Regions from separate parts of the Actinoplanes sp. NPDC049668 genome, predicted to be linked through region 2. Evidence: riboswitches for the same ligand, from Rfam matches in the RefSeq annotation. Region 2 holds a riboswitch; the other holds the start of a gene.
The links. A riboswitch is a leader RNA that binds a small molecule or an ion and turns the genes downstream of it on or off. The one in region 2 is predicted to bind thiamine pyrophosphate.
Positions count from the first base shown of each region.

Region 1: it holds a riboswitch for thiamine pyrophosphate, as region 2 does, so the genes downstream of both, thiE (thiamine phosphate synthase) here and ACIBSW_RS12890 (ECF transporter S component) in region 2, are expected to answer to the same signal.

Region 1 is NZ_JBITLR010000006.1:706,707-711,816, forward strand. Features, by position in the region: gene ACIBSW_RS27970 (methyltransferase) at 1-270, shown strand, start outside; gene ACIBSW_RS27975 (ATP-binding cassette domain-containing protein) at 302-1,957, shown strand; TPP riboswitch at 2,122-2,233, shown strand; gene thiE (thiamine phosphate synthase) at 2,227-2,871, shown strand; gene thiO (glycine oxidase ThiO) at 2,868-3,899, shown strand; gene thiS (sulfur carrier protein ThiS) at 3,896-4,093, shown strand; gene ACIBSW_RS27995 (thiazole synthase) at 4,095-4,835, shown strand; gene ACIBSW_RS28000 (thiamine phosphate synthase) at 4,829-5,110, shown strand, end outside.
Region 2 is NZ_JBITLR010000003.1:72,718-77,827, forward strand. Features, by position in the region: gene ACIBSW_RS12875 (histidinol-phosphatase) at 1-26, opposite strand, end outside; gene ACIBSW_RS12880 (energy-coupling factor transporter transmembrane component T) at 148-951, opposite strand; gene ACIBSW_RS12885 (ATP-binding cassette domain-containing protein) at 948-2,339, opposite strand; gene ACIBSW_RS12890 (ECF transporter S component) at 2,341-2,919, opposite strand; TPP riboswitch at 2,987-3,091, opposite strand; gene ACIBSW_RS12895 (alpha/beta fold hydrolase) at 3,189-4,004, shown strand; gene ACIBSW_RS12900 (DUF6328 family protein) at 4,049-4,540, shown strand; gene ACIBSW_RS12905 (hypothetical protein) at 4,527-5,110, opposite strand, start outside.

The sequences.
Region 1 (5,110 bases), on a different contig from region 2:
GTGGCGTCCCCGGACGACGTGCCCGGTGACGTGGGGTTCGACGAGATCTGGAGCAACCCGCCGACCCATGTCGGCAAGGCCGAGCTGCACGCCCTGCTGGAGCGGTGGCTGCCCCGGCTGAAGCCCGCCGGCGTCGCCTGGGTCGTGATCAACCGGAACCTGGGCGGTGACTCGCTGCACGCCTGGCTCACGTCGCTGGGCTGGGACGTGGCGCGTACGGCGAGCCAGCGGGGTTTCCGGGTGCTGCGCGTGAGCCGGAAAACCGGCTGACCCGCCGACGGTTGTCGGGGAGGATGCTCGCGTGGGTTATGTAGACGTCTCAGGCGTCGGATTCGTGCTGCCGGACGGCCGCGAGCTCTTCTCCGACGTGTCGTTCCGGGTCGGCGAGGGCGCGAAGGTGGCGCTGGTCGGCCCGAACGGCGCCGGCAAGACCACCCTGCTGCGGATGGTCGCCGGGGACACGCCCACGCCGGTCGGCAGCATCGCCCGCGCGGGCGGGCTCGGGGTCATGCGGCAGTTCATCGGCATGATCGGCGATGACCGTACCCTCGAGGATCTGGCTTTGTCCCTGGTCGCGCCGCCGCTGCGCGCGGCCGGCGGTGCGCTCGCGGCCGCGCAGGCCGCGCTGGATGCGAGCCCCGACGCGGAGAAGGCGCAGCTCGGGTACGCCAACGCGATCGCCGGCTGGGGCGAGGCCGGCGGTTACGACGCCGAGGTGCTCTTCGACGTCGTGGCCGTGTCCATTCTCGGCAAGCCGTGGGACGAGGTCCGGCACCGCGGGGTGCGCACGCTCTCCGGCGGCCAGCAGAAGCGGTTCGCCCTCGACCTGCTGCTGCGCGGCGGCGACGAGGTGCTGCTGCTCGACGAGCCGGACAACTTCCTGGACGTGCCGGGCAAGCGCTGGCTGGAGGCCCGGCTGCGGGAGTCGCCGAAGTCGGTGCTCTACGTGTCGCACGACCGGGAGCTGCTGGCGCAGACCGCGGATCGGGTCGTCGCCGTCGAGGGCGGCGGCGCGTGGACGCACCCGGGCGGCTTCGCGTCGTGGCACGAGGCCCGCTCGGATCGCCACGAACGCCTGCTCGAGCTGCGCCGGCGCTGGGACGAGGAGCACGAGAAGCTCCGCGAGCTGGTGTTCACGCTGAAGAACAAGGCGGCGTACAACGACGGGCTGGCCTCGCGTTATCAGGCGGCGCAGACCCGCCTGCGCAAGTTCGAGGAGGCCGGGCCGCCGCCGCTGCCGCCCAAGGAGCAGTCGCTGCGGATGAACCTGCGCGGCGGGCGTACCGGCAAGCGCGCGGTGATGTGCACGGGCCTGGAGCTGGAGAACCTGACGTTCCCGTTCGACCTGGAGATCTGGTACGGCGACCGGGTAGCGGTGCTCGGCGCGAACGGCACCGGCAAGAGCCACTTCCTGCGGCTGCTGGCCGCCGGCGGCACCGCGCCCGATGTGGACAACAAGCCGGTCGACGGCGCGCCGCTGGCGCACGTGGCGCACAGCGGCGTGGCGCGGCTCGGCGCCCGCGTCCGGCCCGGCCACTTCTCGCAGACGCATGACCGCCCGGAGCTGCTGAAACGCACCCTGGTCGAGATTCTGTGGCGCGGCGACGACCACCGCAGCGGCACGGACCGGGCCGGCGCGATGAAGGCGCTCAACCGCTACGAGCTCGCGGCGCAGGGCGACCAGGTCTTCGGCACGCTCTCGGGCGGCCAGCAGGCGCGGTTCCTGGTGCTGCTGCTGGAGCTCTCCGGCGCGACCGTGCTGCTGCTCGACGAGCCGACGGACAACCTGGACCTGGCCTCGGCGGAGGCGCTCGAGGAGGGGCTGCAGGCGTTCGAGGGCACGGTGATCGCGGTGACGCACGACCGCTGGTTCACCCGGGGCTTCGATCGCTTCGTGCTGTTCCAGGGCGACGGCGAGGTCGTGGAGACCCCGGAACCGGTCTGGGACGTCCGCTGATCCGGCGGTGACGCGCGTCACCCATGTTGATCATGGATGACCTGATGCCTGATTTTCGCGGGCGAAAGGCCTGCGTGCGTGCTCTCCGAGGTGGTGTGGACACCCACTGTGGAGCGACGAGGGGGCTTTACGGCCGGCCCGGTGCGGGGTTACGGTCTGCGCGGAACCAACCCCACGGGAGTCCGGTGCACCGGGCTGAGAGGGGGGCTGTCGCTGCCCCCGACCGTCGAACCTGATCCGGATCATGCCGGCGCAGGGAGGAGCGCGTTGTGGGCCCTGATTTCCCGCACCTTCATCTCATCACCGACGCCCGGCGCGGGCGTGCGCCGCTGGCCGTCGTCGCCGCCGTGGTCGCCGCGGCGCGCGGGCGCGGCGCGACCGGGCGACTGGCGGTCCAGGTCCGCGTCGAGGACGACGCCACCGACCGGGAGACGTACGAGCTGGCCGACGCCGTGCTGGAGCTCTGCCGGCCGCACGGCGTGATGTGCCTGGTCAACGACCGGTTGCATGTAGCGCTGGCGGTCGGCGCGGACGGCGGGCACGTCGGCGCCGCCGACCTTCCCGTCGCGGCGGCGCGCCGGGTGCTCGGGCCCGCCGGCGTGCTCGGCGCCACCTGCCGCGACGCGGCGGCCGCCCGGGCGGCACGGCGCGCGGGCGCGTCCTATCTGGGCGTCGGGCCGGCGTACGTGACCGCGACCAAGTCCGGCCTGCCGGATCCGCTGGGCCCGGCCGTCGTCGGCGACGTCGCCGCCGCCGTCCCGGACACCCCGATCGTCGCGATCGGCGGCGTGACGGCCGCGAACGCGGGCGCGCTGATGGCCGCGGGAGCCGCCGCGGTCGCGGTCGTCGCCGCGATCGCGGACGCGGCGGATCCCGGGCGGGCCGCGGCGGAGCTGCTGGAGGTGCTCAAGTGAGCGAGGTCGTGGTCGTCGGCGGCGGCATCATCGGGCTCTGCATCGCCTGGCGATGTGCGCAGCGCGGGCTGGCGGTGACCGTCCACGACGACGGCGGGGACGGCGGCGCCTGGTACGCCGCCGCGGGAATGCTGGCGCCGGCCGGCGAGGCGGGCTTCGGGCAGGAGGCGCTGACCGAGCTCATGGTCGAGTCCGCGGGCCGGTGGCCCGGGTTCGCCGAGGAGCTGAGCCGGGCGTCCGGCATCGACGTCGGCTACGACCGCACGGGCACGCTGACCGTCGCGTTGACCGCCGACGACGTCGCCGCGGCGCAGCGGCTCTGGGCGTACCGGCGAGGGCTTGGTCTCGGGTTGAGCCCGCTCGGGCCGAGCGCGCTGCGCGAGCTGGAGCCGGCGCTCTCGCCGCGGCTGCGCGGCGGCGCGCACGCGCCCGACGACCGGCAGGTCGATCCGCGCCGGGTCGTCGCAGCGCTGCGCGCGGTCCTCGGGCCCGCCGTGCTCCGGCGCCGGGTGGACGAACTGCCGGCGGGCGTGCCGGTGGTGGTCGCGGCCGGGTCCGGGACCGCCGCGCTGACCGGGCTGCCGGTGCGGCCGGTGAAGGGGCTCGTGCTGCGGCTGCGCGGCGAGCCCGGCCTGCTGCGGCACGTGGTCAGCGGCTGGGCCGACGGGCGGCACGTCTATCTCGTGCCGCGCGCCGACGGCGAGGTCGTCGTCGGCGCCACCCAGGACGAGCGTCAGGACAGCACGGTGACCGCCGGGCAGGTCCTCGATCTGTTGCGGGCCGCCACCGACCTGGTACCCGAGCTGGGCGAGTGCGAGCTGACCGAGACCGTGGTGCGGCACCGGCCGGCGACCCCCGACAACGCGCCGCTGCTCGGCGCGCACACCGGCGGCCTGATCATCGCCGCCGGGCATCACCGCAACGGGGTGCTGCTCGCGCCCGTCACCGCCGACCTGATCGCCGAGCTGGTGGCGACCGGGAAGGCCGATCCGCTGCTGGACGCGTTCGCGCCGGGGAGGTTCGCATGAGGGTCATCGTCAACGGCGCCGCGCGCGACGTCGAAGTAGCCGACGTCGCGGCGCTGGTCGCGCAGCTGACCGAGGCCACCCGGGGGGTCGCGGTCGCCGTCAACGGCGAGGTCGTGCCGCGGTCGGCGTGGCCCGGCGCGCCGCTGCGCGACGGCGACCGCGTCGAGGTGCTCACGGCGGCGCAGGGTGGCTGACATGTTCGGCGAGTCCCGGCTGATCCTGGGCACCGGCGGCGCGGAGAGCCTGGCCGCGCTCGAGGCCGCCGTCATCGCCTCGGGCACCGAGATGGTCACCGTCGCGCTGCGCCGGGTGGACGCCGCCGGACCGGGGCTGCTGCCGATGCTGGACCGGCTCGGCATGCGGATCCTGCCCAACACGGCCGGCTGCTACACGGCCGCCGACGCGGTGAAGGCCGCACACCTGGCCCGGGAGGCCTTCGAGACCGACCTGGTGAAGCTCGAGGTCATCGGCGACGAGCGCACCCTGCTGCCGGACGGGGTCGAGCTGCTGCGTGCGGCGGAGACCCTGGTGGCGGACGGGTTCCAGGTGCTGCCGTACACCAGCGACGACCCGATCCTGGCCCGTCGGCTCGCCGACGCCGGGTGCGCGGCGGTGATGCCGGCGGGCGCGCCGATCGGCTCCGGGCTGGGCATCTCCAACCCGCACCACATTCGGCTCATCCGGGACAGCGTCGACGTGCCGGTGATCCTGGACGCGGGCATCGGCACCGCCTCGGACGCGGCGCTGGCCATGGAGCTGGGCTGCGACGCGGTGCTCATCGCGAGCGCGATCACCCGGGCCGAGGACCCGGCGCGGATGGCCGCCGCGATGCGGCACGCGGTGCGGGCCGGGCGGCTGGCCTTCGGCGCCGGCCGGATTCCCCGGCGCTTCCACGCGCTCGCGTCCACATCGGACGAGGGGCGGCCGGAGTGGTGATCCCGTCCGGCGTCGTCGTGCTCACGGACCGCCGGCTCGCGGCGCGGCCGCTCGTCGAGGTGGTCGCGGCCGCGGTCCGCGGCGGCGCGGGGTGGGTCATCCTGCGCGACAAGGACCTGGCGTACGCGGCCAGGCGCGCGCTGGCGACGGCCCTGCGGGCCGTGGTACCGCCGGGCCGGCTGGTGGTCGCCGGCCCGGATCCGCTCGGCGGCGACGCCGTGCACCTGTCGCGGACCGATCCCGTGCCGCCGGATGCCGGGATCGTCGGGCGCTCC
Region 2 (5,110 bases):
TGATCGTGGTGGTGGCCGTGACCCATGTCCGTGGCTCCCAAAGATCGACAGGGATGTCCGCGTCAATCTCGTGGCGACGTTCCAACACGGGGTGTCAGCCGGATGACCCCGCGGCGAACATGAGCGCAAGTCGCAGATCGACGCCGGTCAGCCGATGATCGGGCGGAAGAGGCCGGTCTGGATGCTGATGGTGAGGATCGTTGCCGAGAGGACGGCGGCGCCGATCAGCAGGGCCGTGTCCGCGCGGCCGAAGACCTGGCGGCGGGCGCAGGTGCGGGGCAGGCCGGAGTCGAAGCCGCGGGCGTCCATCGCCAGCGCCAGCCGGGCGCCGCGCCGCAGGGCGCCGACCAGCAGGGCGAACGCGGTGGACCCGAACAGTCGCAGCCGCGCGGCCGGGTTGCGGCCGGCGTCGATGCCGCGCGCCCGGCGGGCCAGGCTGAGCATCTGCCACTCCTCGCCGAGCAGCGGGACCATCCGGAAGGCCGCGAGCGCGCCGATCGCGAAACGGGCGGGCGCCCTCGCGTTCTGCACCAGGGCGTCCGCGAGGTCGGTCGGGTCGGTGGTGGCGAAGACGATGATGCCGGGCAGGGCGACCGCGAAGAGCCGCAGCACGAGGCCGAGCGCGCCCATGACGACGCCGGTGGTGATGTCGAACGGGCCGAGCGAGAACAGCTGCGCGCCGGTGCGGTCGGCCGCGAACAGCACCATCGTCACCAGGATGCCCGCGGCCGCCAGCGCGAGCGGCCAGGCCCGCCGGGCCAGCACCCGGTAGCGGACGCCGAAGAGCGGCAGCAGCGCCAGCTCGATCGCGAGCGCGAGGCCGGGTGTCAGCGGGTCGAGGGTCGCCACCAGCGGCAACGAGAACAGCAGCGCCGCGCCCAGCTTGGCGACCGGGTTGCGCCGGGCCAGGACAGCGGTGGCGTCGGCGACCGGTTCCAGCACGAGGGTCATCCGGCGCCGCCCAGGACGACAGTGCGGTCGGCGAGCGCGGTCACGAAGTCGTCGTCGTGGGTGACCGCGACGATGCCGCAGCCGTCGTCGCGCAGCCGGGCCAGCAGCTCGACCAGCTCGATCCAGGTGCGCCGGTCCTGGCCGAAGGTCGGCTCGTCGAGTACGAGCAGCCGGGGCGCGGCGGCCAGCGCCGTCGCGACGCTCAGCCGCCGGGCCTCGCCGCCGGAGAGGGTGTACGGGTTGGCGCCCGCCAGCCGGGTCAGCCGCAGCCGGTCGAGCAGCTCGTCCACGATGGCGGCGACGTCCGGGCGGCCGAGCCGGCGGGGCCCGAGGGCGAGCTCGTCGGCCACTCGGGACGTGACGAACTGGTGTTCCGGTGACTGGAAGACCGAGCCGATGCGCTGGGTGAGCGCGGCGGCCCGCCACTTGTGCGGCGCGCCGCCCGGCGCCGCGTCGACCGAGCCGGAGGTCGGCGCGAGCAGCCCGCCGAGCAGCAGGGCCAGCGTGGACTTGCCGGCGCCGTTCGGGCCGGTCACGGCGAGCGCCTCGCCGGCCCGTACGAGCAGGCTGGTCTCCGCCAGGCGGTGCCGGACGGTGACCCGCTCCGCGCGTACCAGGGGATCGCCCGGGGGAGCGACGGCCCGGTGCGCGGGCAGCGGCCGGCCCGGCACCCAGACGCCCTGCTCGGCGAGCTCGTCGCCGAGCTGCGAGAAGACCGCCGCGGGCGCGCCGTCGGCGCGGACGCCGCCGCCCGGCTCGAGGACGACCACCCGGTCGACCAGGGTGAGCGCGTCGGCGACCCGGTGCTCGACCAGGATCAGCGTGGTGTCCGGGTCGTGCGCGCGGGCGATCGCCGAGCGGATCAGCGCGCCGCCCGCCGGGTCGAGGTTCGCGGTCGGCTCGTCGAGCAGCAGCAGGTCCGGCCGCGGCGCCAGGACCCCGGCGAGGGCCAGGCGCTGCTGCTCGCCGCCGGACAGGGCGGCGGTCCGGCGGCCGATCGGGTACGGGAATCCGACCCGGTCGAGCGCGGCGGACACCCGCGGCCAGATCTCCTCGGCGGGTACGCCCCGGTTCTCCAGGCCGAACGCCACGTCGTCGCCGCTGCGGGCCATCACGAGCTGGGTCTGCGGGTCCTGGAAGACGATGCCGACCCGCTCGCGGGCCTTGACCGGCTCGAGGCCGTCGATCTCGACGGTGCCCTCGGACTCGCCGGAGTCCTCGGGCAGCAGCCCGGCCAGCGCGGCGAGCAGGGTGCTCTTGCCGGCACCGGAGGGTCCCAGCAGGAGCACCCGCTCGCCGTGCGAGATGCGCAGGTCGACGCCGCGCACGGCCCAGGCCCGGCGCCCGGCGTGGCGCCAGCCGAATCCGCGCAGCACGACCTCGGGCATGTCAGACCAGGGCTCGGTCTCGGCCCGCGGCGAAGCGGTCCAGCACGCCGGTCGGCGCCAGCGCCCGGGTCAGTGCCCAGGAACCGACGCCCGCGATGATCGTGCTGCTGACGATGGTGAGCAGCGCGTACGGGATCCGGTAGTCCCACAGGTCGTAGGCGGCGTTCCAGGCGAAGAAGTCGAAGACCGCCGCGCTGAACCCGGTCAGCAGGCCGGCGAGCAGGGCCGCCGGCAGCTTCCACGAGCGGTACAGCAGCAGCGCGAACGCCAGCTCCGCGCCGAGGCCCTGTACCAGGCCCTGCGGGATGACGGTGGCGCCCCAGGCCGCGCCGAGCAGCGCGGAGATGACGGCCGCGACCGTCTCGGTGTACAGCGCGGCGCCCGGCTTGCGGATGATCAGCCCGGCCAGCACGGCCGGCATCAGCCAGACGCCGTAGAGCAGCGCCTGCGCGGGCGGGAAGAAGGCGAACAGGCCGTCGGTGGCGCTCCAGACCAGGTTCCAGGCCCAGAAGATGACGCCGAAGGTGACGGCGATGATCGATGCGACGATGATGTCGATCGTGCGCCAGCGGAAATTCATTCGTGCCTCCCAGCTCATACCGGGAGGAGACGCTGCGCCGGTCCGGGTGTCGCCCGGACGCGGCGCGGCTGGAGAAAGACCGAGCTCCCTGCGCTGGCATTACCCAGATCAGGTTCGAGGGTCTGCGGTGTCACCCGCACTCTCAGCGCTGTGCGCTCCCCTGTCGGTGAAGTCGGTCCGCGCCGCGTCTGCGCGTCGCGAACAGGCTCCATTGCATGTGTTTCGATGACGCTAACACCGTGCGTACGGAACAGCGTAGGAGGCGTCACATGGAGATCAAGGCGAGAGGGCTGACCTTCGACGTGTACGAGGGCGGCCCGGTCGACGGCCCGCCGGTGCTCCTGCTGCACGGCTTCCCGCAGGACCACCGCGAGTTCGATCTCATCCTGCCCCGGCTGCACGCCGCCGGGCTGCGCACGTACGCGCTGGACCAGCGCGGCTACTCGCCCGGCGCCCGGCCCGCCGCGGTCGCCGAGTACCGCCTCGACGAGCCGACGGCCGACGCGATCGCGGTGCTCGACGCGCTGGGCGTGGAGAAGGCGCACGTCGTCGGCCACGACTGGGGCGCGCACGTCGGCTGGCTGCTGGCCGACCGGCACCCCGAGCGGGTCAGCACGCTCACGGCGGTCTCGGTGCCGCACCCGCGCGGTCTCGGCGTCGCCCTGCACAACCAGCCCTCGCAGAAGCTGCGGTTCGCCTACATGGGCCTGTTCCGCTCCCGGATCGCCGAGCGGCTGCTGCTCGCCGCCGACGCGAGAGTGCTGCGCTCGATGCTGCGCCCGATCGGCACCCGCGCCGACCTGTACACCACCGCGATGCGCGAGCCCGGCAGGCTGACCGGCGCCTTGAACTGGTACCGCGCGATCACCGCGGGTAGGCTCGCCAAGGTCGGCAAGATCACAGTTCCCACCACATACGTTTGGAGCGACGGCGACCCGGTCGTCGGCCGGTCGGCGGCGCTGTCGACCGCCACCTGGGTCGAGGCGGATTACCGGTTTGTCACCCTGCGCGGGATCGGCCACTGGGTGCCGGAGGAGGCGCCCCAGGCGCTGGCCGACGTGACTCTCGACCGCATCGGCGTCTGACGCCGCTCGGGCCGCCGGTCGCCGCGCCGTCACGAGGAGGCGCGATGGCCGTTCACGAGTCCGAGCGACAGCGCTGGAACCGCAACTTCGCGGACCTGCTGCAGGAGCTGCGGGTCACCCAGACGGGCGTGCAGGTCCTCTTCGCGTTCCTGCTGACGCTGCCGTTCAGCAGCGGCTTCCCGGAGACCACGCAGTTCCAGCAGGACACCTACATCGTCGCGCTGATGTCGGCCGCGTTCGCCGCCGCGATGATCATTTCGCCGGTGGCGTTCCACCGCGCGCTGTTCCGCAAGGGGCGCAAGCCGGAGCTGGTCCGCTACGCGCACCGGATGGCCACCGGCGGCCTGGCCTTCCTGCTGATCTCGATGGTCAGCAGCGTGCTGCTGATCGCCGACTACCTGCTGAACATCTGGGCCGCGAGCGTCCTGGCGGCGATCACCGCCGCCTGGTTCCTGACGTTCTGGGCGGCCATCCCGTTCGCCCGGCGCGCCTGGATGGACGAGGAGTACGAGGAGACCGAGGCTAGCGGGCCTTAGCGGGCTTGAGCCCCATGTCCTTGAGCTCGAGCGCCGCCAGCGCCTGGACCGCCGCCGCGTCGCCGTTGCGCCAGGACTGCGCGATGTCCGGGCCCAGCTTCGTCAGCTCGTTCAGCGGCCGCCCGGCCAGGGCACGCAGCGCAAGCAGGTCCTGCCCGGCCGGCTCGGCGCGGACCTTGCAGGCCACCCCGGCCCGGCGCATCCAGCGCAGCCGCAGCGGCAGCCAGACGAAGAGCACCAGCGCCAGCGGCCCCACGACGATCGCCAGCGAGACGACCAGCGCCAGGTTGTCCGCCATCTCCTGCTGCTGGCGGCCGGCCTCGGCGAGCCGGTCGGCGGCGCCGGCGGCCTTGGTGAACGGCGCGGTCAGCTCGTCGCCGACCAGCGGGACCCGGCCGACCTTGCCGGAGATGTCGTTCATGTTGCCGGCGATGCCGACGCCGGCCTCCTGCAGCTTCTGGCCCGGGACGCCGAGCTTCTCGACGAGGTCGTTGATCCACATGCCGGCCCGGATCCAGGCGTAGATCCAGAGCACGACGAAGAGGTCGGTGAATACCTGGCGTACGGCGG